2 regions of the Comamonas sp. Z1 genome follow, and region 2 is predicted to be linked to the other one. Evidence: predicted binding sites of a transcription regulator. Region 2 holds the regulator's gene; the other holds the start of a gene.

Region 1 (5,878 bases), on a different contig from region 2:
CCAAACTCCTGCGTCGTTCACCTCCGAGATTTCTTTCATGAGCCGCTCCGCCCGTCTGCTGCAATTGCTGGATACGCTGCGCCGCGCCCGTCAGCCGCAGACCGGGCCCGAACTGGCCCAGGCACTGGGCATCAGCCTGCGCACGCTGTACCGCGACATCGCCACCTTGCGCACCCAGGGCGCCGACATCCTGGGCGACCCCGGCATAGGTTTCGAGATGCGGCCCGGCTTTCTGCTGCCGCCGCTGATGTTCAACGCCGACGAGCTGGAGGCCCTGCTGCTGGGCGCGCGCTGGGCCAGCCTGCAGGCTGATCCGCAACTGGCCCAGGCCGCCACCGCCGCCATGGACCGCATACGCACAGCACTGCCGCTGGAGCTGCGCATTGCCGTCGACACCAGCGGCCTGCTGGTTCCCAATATGCAGACAGATCCGCCGGCCGAGCCCTGGCAGGCCGCGCTGCGCCGCGCCATCCGTGCCGAACACAAGGTCGTGCTGCACTACCGCGACCAGCATGGCGTGCCGAGCCAGCGCCGCATCTGGCCGTTTGCCATGGCCTACTTCGAGCGCAGCCGCGTGGTCTCGGCCTGGTGCGAGTTGCGCCAGGCCTTTCGTCACTTTCGCGCCGACCGCGTGGACGCGCTGGAGGATCTGGGCGAACGCTATCCGCAGCGGCGCCAGGCACTGATACAGCGCTGGCTGGACGAAACCGGCTACACGCTGGATTGAGCGGCGCTGCTGACAGAAACTGTCAGCCCCCGCTCCTACATTGGCTGCATGGCGTTTTTGCCATGTCACAACAGCCCGTCAAGGAGAGCCGCAATGTCCACATCTCACCAGCCCAAGCTGCGCTTTTTCAGCAACCCCAGATCACGCGCCCGCATGGTGCGCTGGATGCTGGAGGAATGCGGTGCCGACTATGAAACCGTTGAGCTGGAATTCGGACCCGAGATGAAGTCGCCCGAGTACCTGTCCATCAACTCCATGGGCAAGGTACCGGCGCTGCAGCATGGCGATGCCGTGGTCACCGAGACCGGAGCCATCCTCGCCTATCTGGCCGAGCTTTTCCCCGAGAAACAACTGGCCCCGGTGATGGGCAGCCCGGAACGGGCCAGCTACTTTCGCTGGCTGTTCTTTGTCGCCGGGCCTGTGGAGGCCGTCACAACCGCCCGCAACGAAGGCTGGCTGCAATCGCAAACTCATCAGCAGGCCATGAGCGCAGGCTTTGGCCGCTTTGACGATGTGCTGAACACCTTGCTGCATGCGGTGGCCGGAAAACGCTATGTCTGCGGCGACCACTTCACGGCCGCCGATCTGTATCTGGCCAGCTATATCGGATGGAGCATGATGGACGGCAGCTTGCCCAAGCGGCCCGAATTCGAGGCCTATGCCACGCCGCTGCTGCAGCGTGCGGCCTCGGTGCGCGCCGACGAGATCGACGGCGATATGCAAGCCGCAGCCATGGCGCCAGTCGTTTAAGGTTTTCGCCCTTAGCGGCTGCCAGTCAAGCGCAGGGCAATCAAAACCTATAACAAACCGCTGCAAACCACTCAGCGCGCCAAGTAACCGCCGTCGACCGGGTAATAAGCGCCCGTCACAAACGACGCACGGTCGCTGGCCAGCCAGGCCACCAGCTCGGCGATCTCCTCGGGCTGGCCCAGGCGTCCCATGGGGTGGGCCGCCACCAGCGCCGCATGCGTAGCCGGGTCCTGCTCCAGACCGCTGATCATGGGAGTGTGGATAAAGCCCGGCCCCACGGCATTGACGCGCACGCCCCTGGCCGAATACTCGAGCGCCGCCGCCTTGGTCAGGCCCAGCACGCCATGCTTGGCGGCCGTATAGGCTGCAGAGTTGGCAAAGCCCACGGCGCCGAGTATGGACGCCATATTGATGATGGAGCCGCCACCGCCCTGCAGCATGGCGGCGATCTGGTATTTGCAGGCATAGAAGACACCCGAGAGATTGACGCGCAGCACCTGCTCCCAGGCATCGAGTGGATAGTCGGCGGTTGGCGCGCTGGCTCCGCCGATGCCGGCGTTGTTGCAGGCCACGTCCAGCCTGCCGAAGTGGCGCATGGTCAGGGCCACCAGCGCTTCATGATCCGCCGCGCTGCCGGCGTCGGCGCGCAGATACAGTGCCTCGGCACCCAGCTCGCGCACCAAGGCCGCGCTCTCCTGGCCCTGCTCCTCGTTGAGGTCGGCCAGCACCACCCGCGCGCCTTCCCTGGCCCATGTCAGTGCCACACAGCGGCCTATGCCGGATGCAGCCCCCGTCACCAATGCAACCTTGTCCTTGAGCATCGAAACCTCGCATTCTTGAATCGGCAGACCATTGTGCCGACCTCGCCCGCGGCAGTCCTGACCTGCGTCAAGCCGGGCTCGCTCTCTCAAACGCCGAAGTGCTGACATCATTAGTCGCTACCATCTGCACTAACCCCTCACCCGTCAGATCGATTCGCGCATGCCCGCCTTTACCTTTGAAGCCCTGGATGCCCAGGGCCAGACCCGCAAGGGCACCCTGGAAGCCGACAACGCCCGTGCCGCGCGCAGCCAGCTGCGCAGCCAGGCCCTGGTGCCGCTGCAGGTCGAGCCCGTCGCCGCTGGCAAGGGCCAAGGCCGCACCGGCGCTTCCGGATGGTTCACGCGCCCGGTCTTCAACTCCACCAGCCTCGCGGTATGGACCCGCCAGCTCTCGGGCCTGGTCAGCTCCGGCCTGCCCATAGAACGCGCACTGGCCGCGCTGTCCGAGGAAGCCGAGGACGAACGCCAGCATCAGCTGGTCGCAGCGCTGAGGGCCGAGGTCAATGCCGGCTCCAGCTTTGCCAGGGCGCTGGAACAGCATCCACGCGAGTTTTCCGATATCTTTTGCGCCGTGATCGGCGCCGGCGAATCCAGCGGCAGCCTGGGTCCGGTGCTGGAAAACCTGGCCGACGACCTGGAGGCGCGCCAGGCCTTGCAGTCCAAGCTCATCGGCGCCTCGCTGTATCCGGCCATCGTGACGCTGGTGGCCATCGTCATCGTGATCTTTCTGGTCAGCTATGTGGTGCCGCAGGTGGCCGGCGTGTTTGCCGGCACCAAGCGTGCGCTGCCGTTTCTCACCGTGGTCATGCTCGGCATCAGCGACTTTGTGCGCCACTACGGCTGGCTCATGCTGGCCGTGCTGCTGCTGGCTGCCGTGGGCTTTCGGCTGGCGCTCAGGAACGAGGCGTTTCGCGAGCGCTTCGATGCCCAGTGGCTGCGTCTGCCGCTCATAGGCCGGCTCTCGCGCAGCTATAACGCGGCGCGCTTTGCCGGCACTCTGGCCATGCTGGCCGGAGCGGGCGTACCCATTCTCAAGGCCTTGCAGGCCGCGGCCGAGACGCTGAACAACCGCGCCCTGCGCGCCGATGCCATGGATGCGCTGGTGCTGGTGCGCGAAGGCGCGCCACTGGCCTCGGCCCTGGCTCAGAAGAAGCGCTTTCCGGGCCTGGTCGCCATGTTCGCCCGGCTGGGCGAGCAGACGGGCCAGCTGCCGCTGATGCTGCAGCGTGCCGCCACCCAGCTGTCCACCGAGGTCCAGCGCCGCGCCATGCACCTGGCCACGATCCTCGAGCCGCTGCTCATCGTCGTCATGGGACTGGTGGTCATGCTCATCGTGCTGGCCGTGCTCATGCCCATCATCCAGCTCAACCAGTTCGTCAAATAGGCCGGCCGCGTCCGCAGCGGTGCGGAAGCGCCCACTCCAGCTTGGCGCAATTCTTGCTTTCTTTTAGTGCATTGCGGGTATTTCCCTCAATTTCGCACCAATAAATAGCAAATTTCAGCTGGAGCGTTTTCATGCAAGCACTAAAACAGGGCGCGGATGCCCTGTTCATTCTGATGGGCGCCGTCATGGTCCTGGCCATGCACGCCGGTTTCGCCTTCCTGGAACTGGGCACCGTGCGCCGCAAGAACCAGGTCAATGCCCTGGTCAAGATCCTGGTCGACTTCTCGGTCTCCACCGTGGTCTATTTCGCTCTCGGCTATGGCGTGGCCTACGGCACGCACTTTTTCGTGGGCGCCGAGCAGCTCGCTGCGCTCAACGGCTACGGCCTGGTCAAGTTCTTCTTTCTGCTGACCTTTGCCGCCGCCATTCCCGCCATCATCTCGGGCGGCATCGCCGAGCGCGCCAAGTTCTGGCCCCAGCTGATCGCCACGGCCATGATCGTGGGCCTGATCTATCCCTTCTTCGAGGGCATTGCCTGGAACCAGCATTTCGGCGTCCAGGCCTGGATCAAGGCGCTGACCGGTGCCGAGTTCCATGACTTTGCCGGCAGCGTGGTGGTCCACGCCGTGGGCGGCTGGATCGCCCTGGGAGCCGTGCTGCTGCTGGGCCCGCGCCGCAATCGCTACCGCCAGGGCGGAGCGATTGCGGCCACACCGCCCTCCAGCATTCCCTTTCTGGCGCTGGGCGCCTGGATTCTGATCGTGGGCTGGTTCGGCTTCAATGTGATGAGTGCCCAGAGTCTGGACAAGATCTCCGGTCTGGTCGCAGTGAACTCGCTGATGGCCATGGTGGGCGGCACGCTGGCCGCCCTGGCCGTGGGCAAAAACGACCCGGGTTTTGTGCACAACGGCCCGCTGGCCGGCCTGGTTGCCGTCTGTGCGGGCTCGGATCTGATGCATCCTCTGGGGGCACTGGTCGTGGGGGCTGCCGCCGGCGCCATCTTTGTCTTCATGTTCACGCTGACGCAGAACAAATGGAAGATCGACGATGTGCTGGGCGTGTGGCCGCTGCACGGTCTGTGCGGCGCCTGGGGCGGCATTGCGGCCGGCATCTTCGGCACGCAGGCACTGGGCGGGCTTGGCGGCGTGCATCCGCTGGCCCAGCTCATAGGCACGCTGATGGGCGTGGCCTGGGCAGCGCTCGGCGGCCTGCTGGTCTATGGCCTGCTCAAGAAAACCATGGGGCTGCGCCTGAGCCAGGAGCAGGAGTTCGACGGTGCCGATCTGTCCATACACCATATCAGTGCCACGCCCGAGCGCGAAGCCAACTGGTGAGGGCGCGGCGGCCTGCGTATCATCGAAGCCTGTCTGCACATCCGCCCAAAGCCGTACCGCCATGGCCATGACCCTGAACGACAAGCTCGTCGTCGCCATCTCCTCGCGAGCCCTGTTCGATTTCGAGGAGGAAAACCGCCTCTTCGAGGACAGCGACCCGGCGAGCTATCTGCGCTTGCAGCGCGAGCGGCTGAACGTGCCTGCCGCGCCCGGCGTGGCCTTCTCGCTGGTCAAGAAGCTGCTGGCCTTCAACACCGAGGCACAGCAGCATGTGGAAGTGGTGCTGCTCTCGCGCAACGACCCCGTCAGCGGCATGCGCGTCTTCCGCTCGGCCCAGGCCCACGGCCTGCACTCCATACAGCGCGGCGTATTCACCCAGGGGCGCGACCCCTTCGGCTATCTGCGTCCGCTGGGAGCCCAGCTGTTTCTCTCGGCGAATGCCGATGACGTGACCCAGGCACTGCAGCTGGGCTACCCGGCCGCCCATGTGTTCACCGACTCCATGCGCGCCAGCAGCAGCCATCCGCGCGAAGTGCGCATCGCTTTCGACGGCGATGCCGTGCTGTTTTCCGACGAGGCCGAGCGCATCTTCCAGGCCCAGGGCCTGGAGGCTTTCCAGCAGCATGAGCTGGAGAAAGCCGCCCAGCCGCTGCCTGAGGGCCCTTTCAAGCCGCTGCTGGCCGCCCTGCACCGCCTGCAGCAGGCCGATGTGGCCGGCATGCGCGTGCGCACGGCCCTGGTCACGGCGCGCAGCGCCCCGGCCCATGAGCGTGCGCTCAATACGCTGATGGACTGGAAGATCGATGTCGATGAAGCCATGTTCCTCGGCGGACTGGCCAAGGGCGGGTTTCTGCGCGAGTTC
Region 2 (5,878 bases):
GTGCAGGTGCACGCGCACATCGGGGTGGTGGGTCTCCACGCTGGGACGCACGCCGTTGCGCTTGGCGCGAAAACGGTCGGCGATCGCGTCCTTGACCTTGAGCGCCGCAAAGTTCAGGCTGGTCAGCGGGCTGTGCTGGGCCGTGACCTCGATCTTGAAGGTTTCCTTGGGCGTGAACCAGATCTCCCAGGCCACCTCGCTGGCGGCACGGTACAGATCGTTCTCGCTGCGGTACATGGTGTGCGACAGCTCGATCAGCACGCGCTGGGCCAGACGGCTGTGCAGATTGAGCAGCATGGCATCGCGCCACATGCCGCGCAGCATGACGCCGCCCCGGCCCACGAGCAGATCCTGCCCGCTGGCGCCGGTGATGGCGTGGACCTCGTCGGCCAGAAAGCCCTCGACGCCGGCGGCGCAGGGCAGAAACAAATGCAGTTGGTTCATAGAAATCAGTGCGCGCCAGCAACGGCGCAGGCGCCGGACGCTCACGGGAGCCTGTTGTGCGCTTTACAGGGCATAAGCATACGCGCTAGGCCTTTTCCGGTGCCCGCGCACGACAAGCGTTGCTCTACAGATGCTCGCAGGACCCAAGGCATGATGCCAGGCCAAGGAGCAATGACGACATGGAAGAAATCAGCTGGAACGACTTTATGAAGGTGGAGCTGCGCGTGGGCCGCGTGCTGCAGGCCGAGGTCTTTGCCGAGGCCCGCAAACCCGCCTACAAGCTGCTGGTGGACCTGGGTCCCGAGCTGGGCCAGCGCAAGTCCAGCGCGCAGATCACCGAGCATTACCAACCCGAGGAGCTGATAGGACGGCTGGTGGTGGCCGTGATCAACTTTCCGAAGAAGCAGATTGGGCCCTTGATGAGCGAATGTCTTGTGACCGGTTTTCACGACGCCACGGGAGCCGTGGCCCTGTGCGTGCCCGACAAGGAGGTGCCGCTGGGCACACGCCTGCTGTGATCGGCATATTCAGAGGCAAAATGGCCGCCAGCCATTCTCCTGCCTATGGATACTGCTATGAATATCAGCTTCAACCCGCTGGTGCGCGTGCGCACCGTCACCGCCTTTGTCAACCTGAGCGCCGATGAGGCACAGTGGCAGGCCGGCCTGACCCAGGCCAAGCAGCAATGCGATGCCGTGGCCGATGCCATCGAGGCCCGGGGCTATCAGGTGCAGTCCATCCGCATTGTGAGCAACCCGTTCGGCGAATACCTAGACGTCCACGGCATAGACAGCGCCCTCGCCGGCCTGCAGCGCATTGCCGAAACGCTCAAGGCCATCAACACTGGCAAACGCCGCATCCGCTTTGCCGTGGGCGAAGCGCGCAATGCGCAGGAAGTGGCGCTGCTGCCGCAGCTGATTGCCGCCTATGGCGACCTGTGCAATGCCTGCGTGAACATCGATCTGGATGAACATGGCTTTCTGCAGACCGACTTGCTGGCCCACAGCGTGCAGGCGATTCAGCAAATCGCGCGCACCACGCCGCGCGGCGAAGGCAATTTCAACTTCACAGTCAATTTCAACTGCGCGCCCGGCATTCCCTATTTCCCGGCCAGCTACCACCGCGGCAAGCACCACGGCGCCCTGGTGCTGGGCCTGGAAACGCCAGACCTCATGGTGGCTGAACTGCAGGAGCTGCAGCAGCAGCGCCAGCAGCTCGATCACGCGGCGTGGTTCAAGCTCGCATTCGATCGCCTGAGCCAGACCCTGAACGAGCATGCCACTGCCATCCAGCGCTGCGCCGACGGCGTGACGCTGGCCGAGGGCTGGCATATCGCTGGCATGGACACCTCGGCCGCGCCATCCAAGTCCTGCGCCTCCATGGTCGATGTCTACCAACTGCTGGGCGTGCCCTATTTCGGCGCCAGCGGCACGGTGGAAGCCTCGGCCCTGCTGACCCGCGTCTTCAAATCGGTCAACGGCGTGACACAGATCGGCTTCAGCGGCCTGATGCTGGCCGTGACCGAGGACCAAGGCCTGGCCCAGGCCAGTCTGAATGATGAATTCGATATCCGCGCCCTGCTGACCTACAGCAGCGTCTGCGGCATCGGCCTCGATACCGTGCCCGTGCCGGGCGACAGCAGCGCCGAGCAGATCGCTGCCGTCATGCGCGATACGGGCACCATGGCTTTTCGCCTCAACAAGCCGCTGACGGTGCGCCTGTTCCCCGTGCCGGGGCTCAAAGCGGGCGACACAACGGCCTTCGAGAGCGCCGATCTGTGCAACTGCGCCGTACTGGCCCTGCCTTGAGTATCTGATCCCGACCGGCTGCTGCGCTTGGCCGTCAAGCGCCGGCAGCTATTGCTTTTGATATTCCCCTACCCCGGTTCTGTTTGACCTGCCCCCATGGTGGCCGCCGGGGTGCCCCCGGTAAAATTGGCCCTTATGGCAAAAATTATCGTTCTGGCACTGGTGCTGCTCTTCTTTGGCTGCGGGCTGTACATGCATCTGCGCGGCAAGGTGCGCCACAAGGTGGTCAAGCAATTGTTTGACCACTCCACGTTCACAGCGCCGTTCAACGTCTTCATGCTGATGTTCAGCAAGGTGCCGCGCACGCCCTATCTGCCCACCAGCACCTTCCCCGAGCTGGCGCCGCTGCAGGCCAACTGGCGCGAGATCCGCGAGGAAGCCGTCAATCTGCAAAAGAACATGCAGATCAAGGCCGCCGCCAACAACGACGACGCAGGCTTCAACTCCTTCTTCAAGACCGGCTGGAAGCGCTTCTACCTCAAGTGGTACGGCGACGCCCACCCTTCGGCCATGGAGCTGTGCCCCAAGACCACGGCCCTGGTGAAATCGATTCCCAGCGTCAAGGCCGCCATGTTTGCCGAGCTGCCGCCCGGCGCCAAGCTCAATCTGCACCGCGACCCCTATGCGGGCTCGCTGCGCTATCACCTGGCCGTGCTGGCGCCCAACGACGACCGCTGCATGATCGAGGTCGACGGCCAGCCCTATAGCTGGCGCGAAGGCGAAGGCGTGATCTTCGACGAGACCTTTATGCACTGGGCCGAGAACCGCTCGGAAGGCAACCGCATCGTGCTGTTCTGCGATGTGGAGCGCCCCATGACCAATGGCTTTGCCCAGTGGCTCAATCACTGGCTGGGCAAGAACGTGGTGGCCGCCGCCAGCTCGCCCAACAACGAGGGCGATCCGCGCGGCATGATCAGCAAGCTGTTCAAGATCTCGTTCTATGCGGGCAAGTACCGCCGTGCCTTCCGCGACTGGAATCCGACCTTCTACAAGATCCTCAAGTTCGGCCTGATGATCGGCGTGCTGGTCTGGTTTATCTGGTGGTTGGTTTCTTGATAACCCCCTGAGGCACTACGCGCCTTCCCCTTGCCGGGCGCCCCCAAGGGGGACGGCAGCATCGCCGCAAGGGCGGCTCTTGCTCGCTGCCCCTTGCTTGAGGAATGCCTTATCAAGGCTCCCGCCCTAAATACAGAACAAGAAAGCCGCTGTGTGATGCATCAGCGGCTTTCTTGTTTCTGCGGTGCCCTACAGCGCCTTGCGCAGCGTGGTCGTGGGTATCTTGAGCTGCTCGCGGTATTTGGCGACGGTGCGGCGCGCACACTCAATGCCCTGCTCCTTGAGCATATCGGCCAGCTTGGCGTCCGACAGCGGCTTTCTGGCATCTTCGGCATCGACAAACTGTTTGATCAGCGCACGCACGGCCGTGCTGGAGGCACTGCCCCCGGTTTCCGTGCCCAGGCCCGAGCCGAAGAAATACTTGAGCTCGAAAGTGCCCTGGGGCGTGGCCATGTACTTGGCCGTGGTCACGCGGCTGATGGTGGACTCGTGCAGGCCCAGCGTGTCGGCGATATCGCGCAGCACCAGCGGGCGCATGGCCAGCTCGCCATGCACAAAGAAGTTCTTCTGCCGCTCCACGATGGCTTCGGAAACACGCAAGATGGTGTCGAAGCGCTGCTGGATGTTCTTGATGAACCAGCGCGCCTCCTGCAACTGCTGCTGCAGCGCCGCATGGCCGTCGCTGTTCTTGTGGCGGCGCAGCACGCTGGCATAGATGTCGTGCACGCGCAGACGCGGCATGACCTCGGGGTTGAGCTGCACGGAGAAGTCCACCCGGCCCGAGCCGGCCCGCAGCGGGCGCACGATGACATCGGGCACCACGATATGGCGCTCCACATCGACAAAGCGCCGACCCGGACGCGGCTCCAGCCTGGCGATCAGGGCCATGGCTTCGCGCAGCTGTTCCTCGCGCGCGCCGCACAGGCTGGTGAGCTTGCGCAGATCGCGCCGCGCCAGCAAGTCCATGGGCTGCGCGCAGATGGCCTGCGCCAGCAGCAGCCGGTTCATATGCGCCTCGGTCGTGCCCTCGTCCTCGGCCGTGCGGATCAGATCGCGCAGCTGCAGTTGCAGGCACTCGGCCAGATCGCGCGCGCCCACTCCCACGGGCTCCAGGCTTTGCAGCAGCTTCAGCGCAATGGCAAAGTGCTGCTCCAGCTCCTCGCGCTCTTCCAGGTCGTCGCCGGCCAGGCTCTGCGCCAGCTCCTGCAGGGAATCCTCGAGATAGCCGTCGTCGCTGAGCGACTCGATGAGAAAGCGCAGCGCCGCCATGTCCGCCGCGCCCAGATGCAGGCTCAGCGCCTGACGGTGCAGAAAGTCGGTCAGGCTCTGGTGCTCGCGCGCCAGATCGATGGCATCGGTTTCGTCGTCGCCATCGCGGTTGCGCGTGGAGCTGCTGGCCGAGGGCGTATCCCACTCGCTGCTGGATTCGCCGCCCCATTCCCCGTCCTGGCCGTCCATGCCCTCGGCCTCCCAGTTCAGCGTTTCAGGGGTTTCGGGGCTTGATGTCTCCGCTACCGTTTCAGTAGCTTGTTGCGCTTGCGATGCATCCCTTTCAACATGAATACCATCTGAAGTACTGTATTCACTGGCGCTAGTAGCTACATCTACAGGAGCATCTCCCGCAGTTTCTGCCTCATCGCCCGCACGTTCCAGAAAAGGGTTGTCGACCAGCATCTGCTCGACTTCCTGCGCCAGCTCCAGGGTGGAGAGCTGCAGCAGCTGAATGGATTGCTGCAGCTGCGGCGTAAGCGATAAATGCTGCGAAACGCGTAGCGAGAGACCTGGCTTCATCGAGGCGCGGCCCCCAGACAATCATTGCAAACGCGCGCAGTGCTATGGGTTTGCCGCCGGGCTGCCCCAAGGCAAACCTCGGCGCTGCCGGTCAGGGTCCCTTCCGGGGGCAGCGACCACACAAAGTGAGGGAGCGTGGGGGTCATCACATTCTGAAATGTTCGCCCAGATAGACGCGGCGCACATCGGCGTTCTCCACGATCTCCTCGGGCGTGCCTTCGGCCAGCACATGGCCGTCGCTGATGATGAAGGCGTGGTCGCAGATGCCCAGCGTCTCGCGCACGTTGTGGTCGGTGATCAGCACGCCGATGCCGCGCTCCTTGAGGAAGCCGATGATGCGCTGGATCTCGATCACCGCAATCGGGTCGATGCCTGCAAACGGCTCGTCAAGCAGAATGAAGCGCGGTTGCGTGGCCAGGGCGCGGGCAATTTCCACGCGACGGCGCTCACCGCCGGACAGCGCCAGCGCCGGCGACTGGCGCAGATGCTCTACGCGCAGCTCCTGCAGCAAGCCCGTGAGGCGCTTTTCGATCTCGCCCTGCGTCAGCGTCTTGCCCTGCTCGTCCTTTTGCAGCTCCAGCACGGCGCGCACATTGTCTTCCACGCTGAGCTTGCGAAAGATGGAGGCTTCCTGGGGCAGATAGGACAGGCCCAGGCGCGAACGCTGGTGAATCGGCATGCCGCCCACTGGCTGGCCGTCGATGAAGATCTCGCCGCCGTCGCTGCGCACCAGGCCCACGATCATGTAGAACGATGTGGTCTTGCCCGCACCGTTGGGG

Evidence for each region. The regulator sigma-54, encoded in region 2, starts transcription at its own class of promoters, with help from an activator protein. The targets are predictions, from matches to a motif close to TGGCANGNAANCTGCTTT.
Region 1: FSY45_RS11695 (ammonium transporter) is a predicted target of sigma-54. The motif match lies at 3,725-3,742, and genes of this name have one in related genera.

The regions. Positions count from the first base shown of each region.
Region 1 covers NZ_VOQT01000005.1:175,686-181,563, reverse strand. Annotated here, with positions in the region: gene FSY45_RS11715 (YafY family protein) at 38-727, shown strand; gene FSY45_RS11710 (glutathione S-transferase family protein) at 821-1,477, shown strand; gene FSY45_RS11705 (SDR family NAD(P)-dependent oxidoreductase) at 1,549-2,298, opposite strand; gene gspF (type II secretion system inner membrane protein GspF) at 2,459-3,682, shown strand; gene FSY45_RS11695 (ammonium transporter) at 3,814-5,016, shown strand; gene FSY45_RS11690 (5'-nucleotidase) at 5,078-5,878, shown strand, end outside.
Region 2 covers NZ_VOQT01000002.1:662,167-668,044, forward strand. Annotated here, with positions in the region: gene FSY45_RS06475 (class I SAM-dependent RNA methyltransferase) at 1-444, opposite strand, end outside; gene FSY45_RS06480 (tRNA-binding protein) at 624-962, shown strand; gene FSY45_RS06485 (DUF711 family protein) at 1,020-2,252, shown strand; gene FSY45_RS06490 (aspartyl/asparaginyl beta-hydroxylase domain-containing protein) at 2,388-3,308, shown strand; gene FSY45_RS06495 (RNA polymerase factor sigma-54) at 3,498-5,099, opposite strand; gene lptB (LPS export ABC transporter ATP-binding protein) at 5,245-5,878, opposite strand, start outside.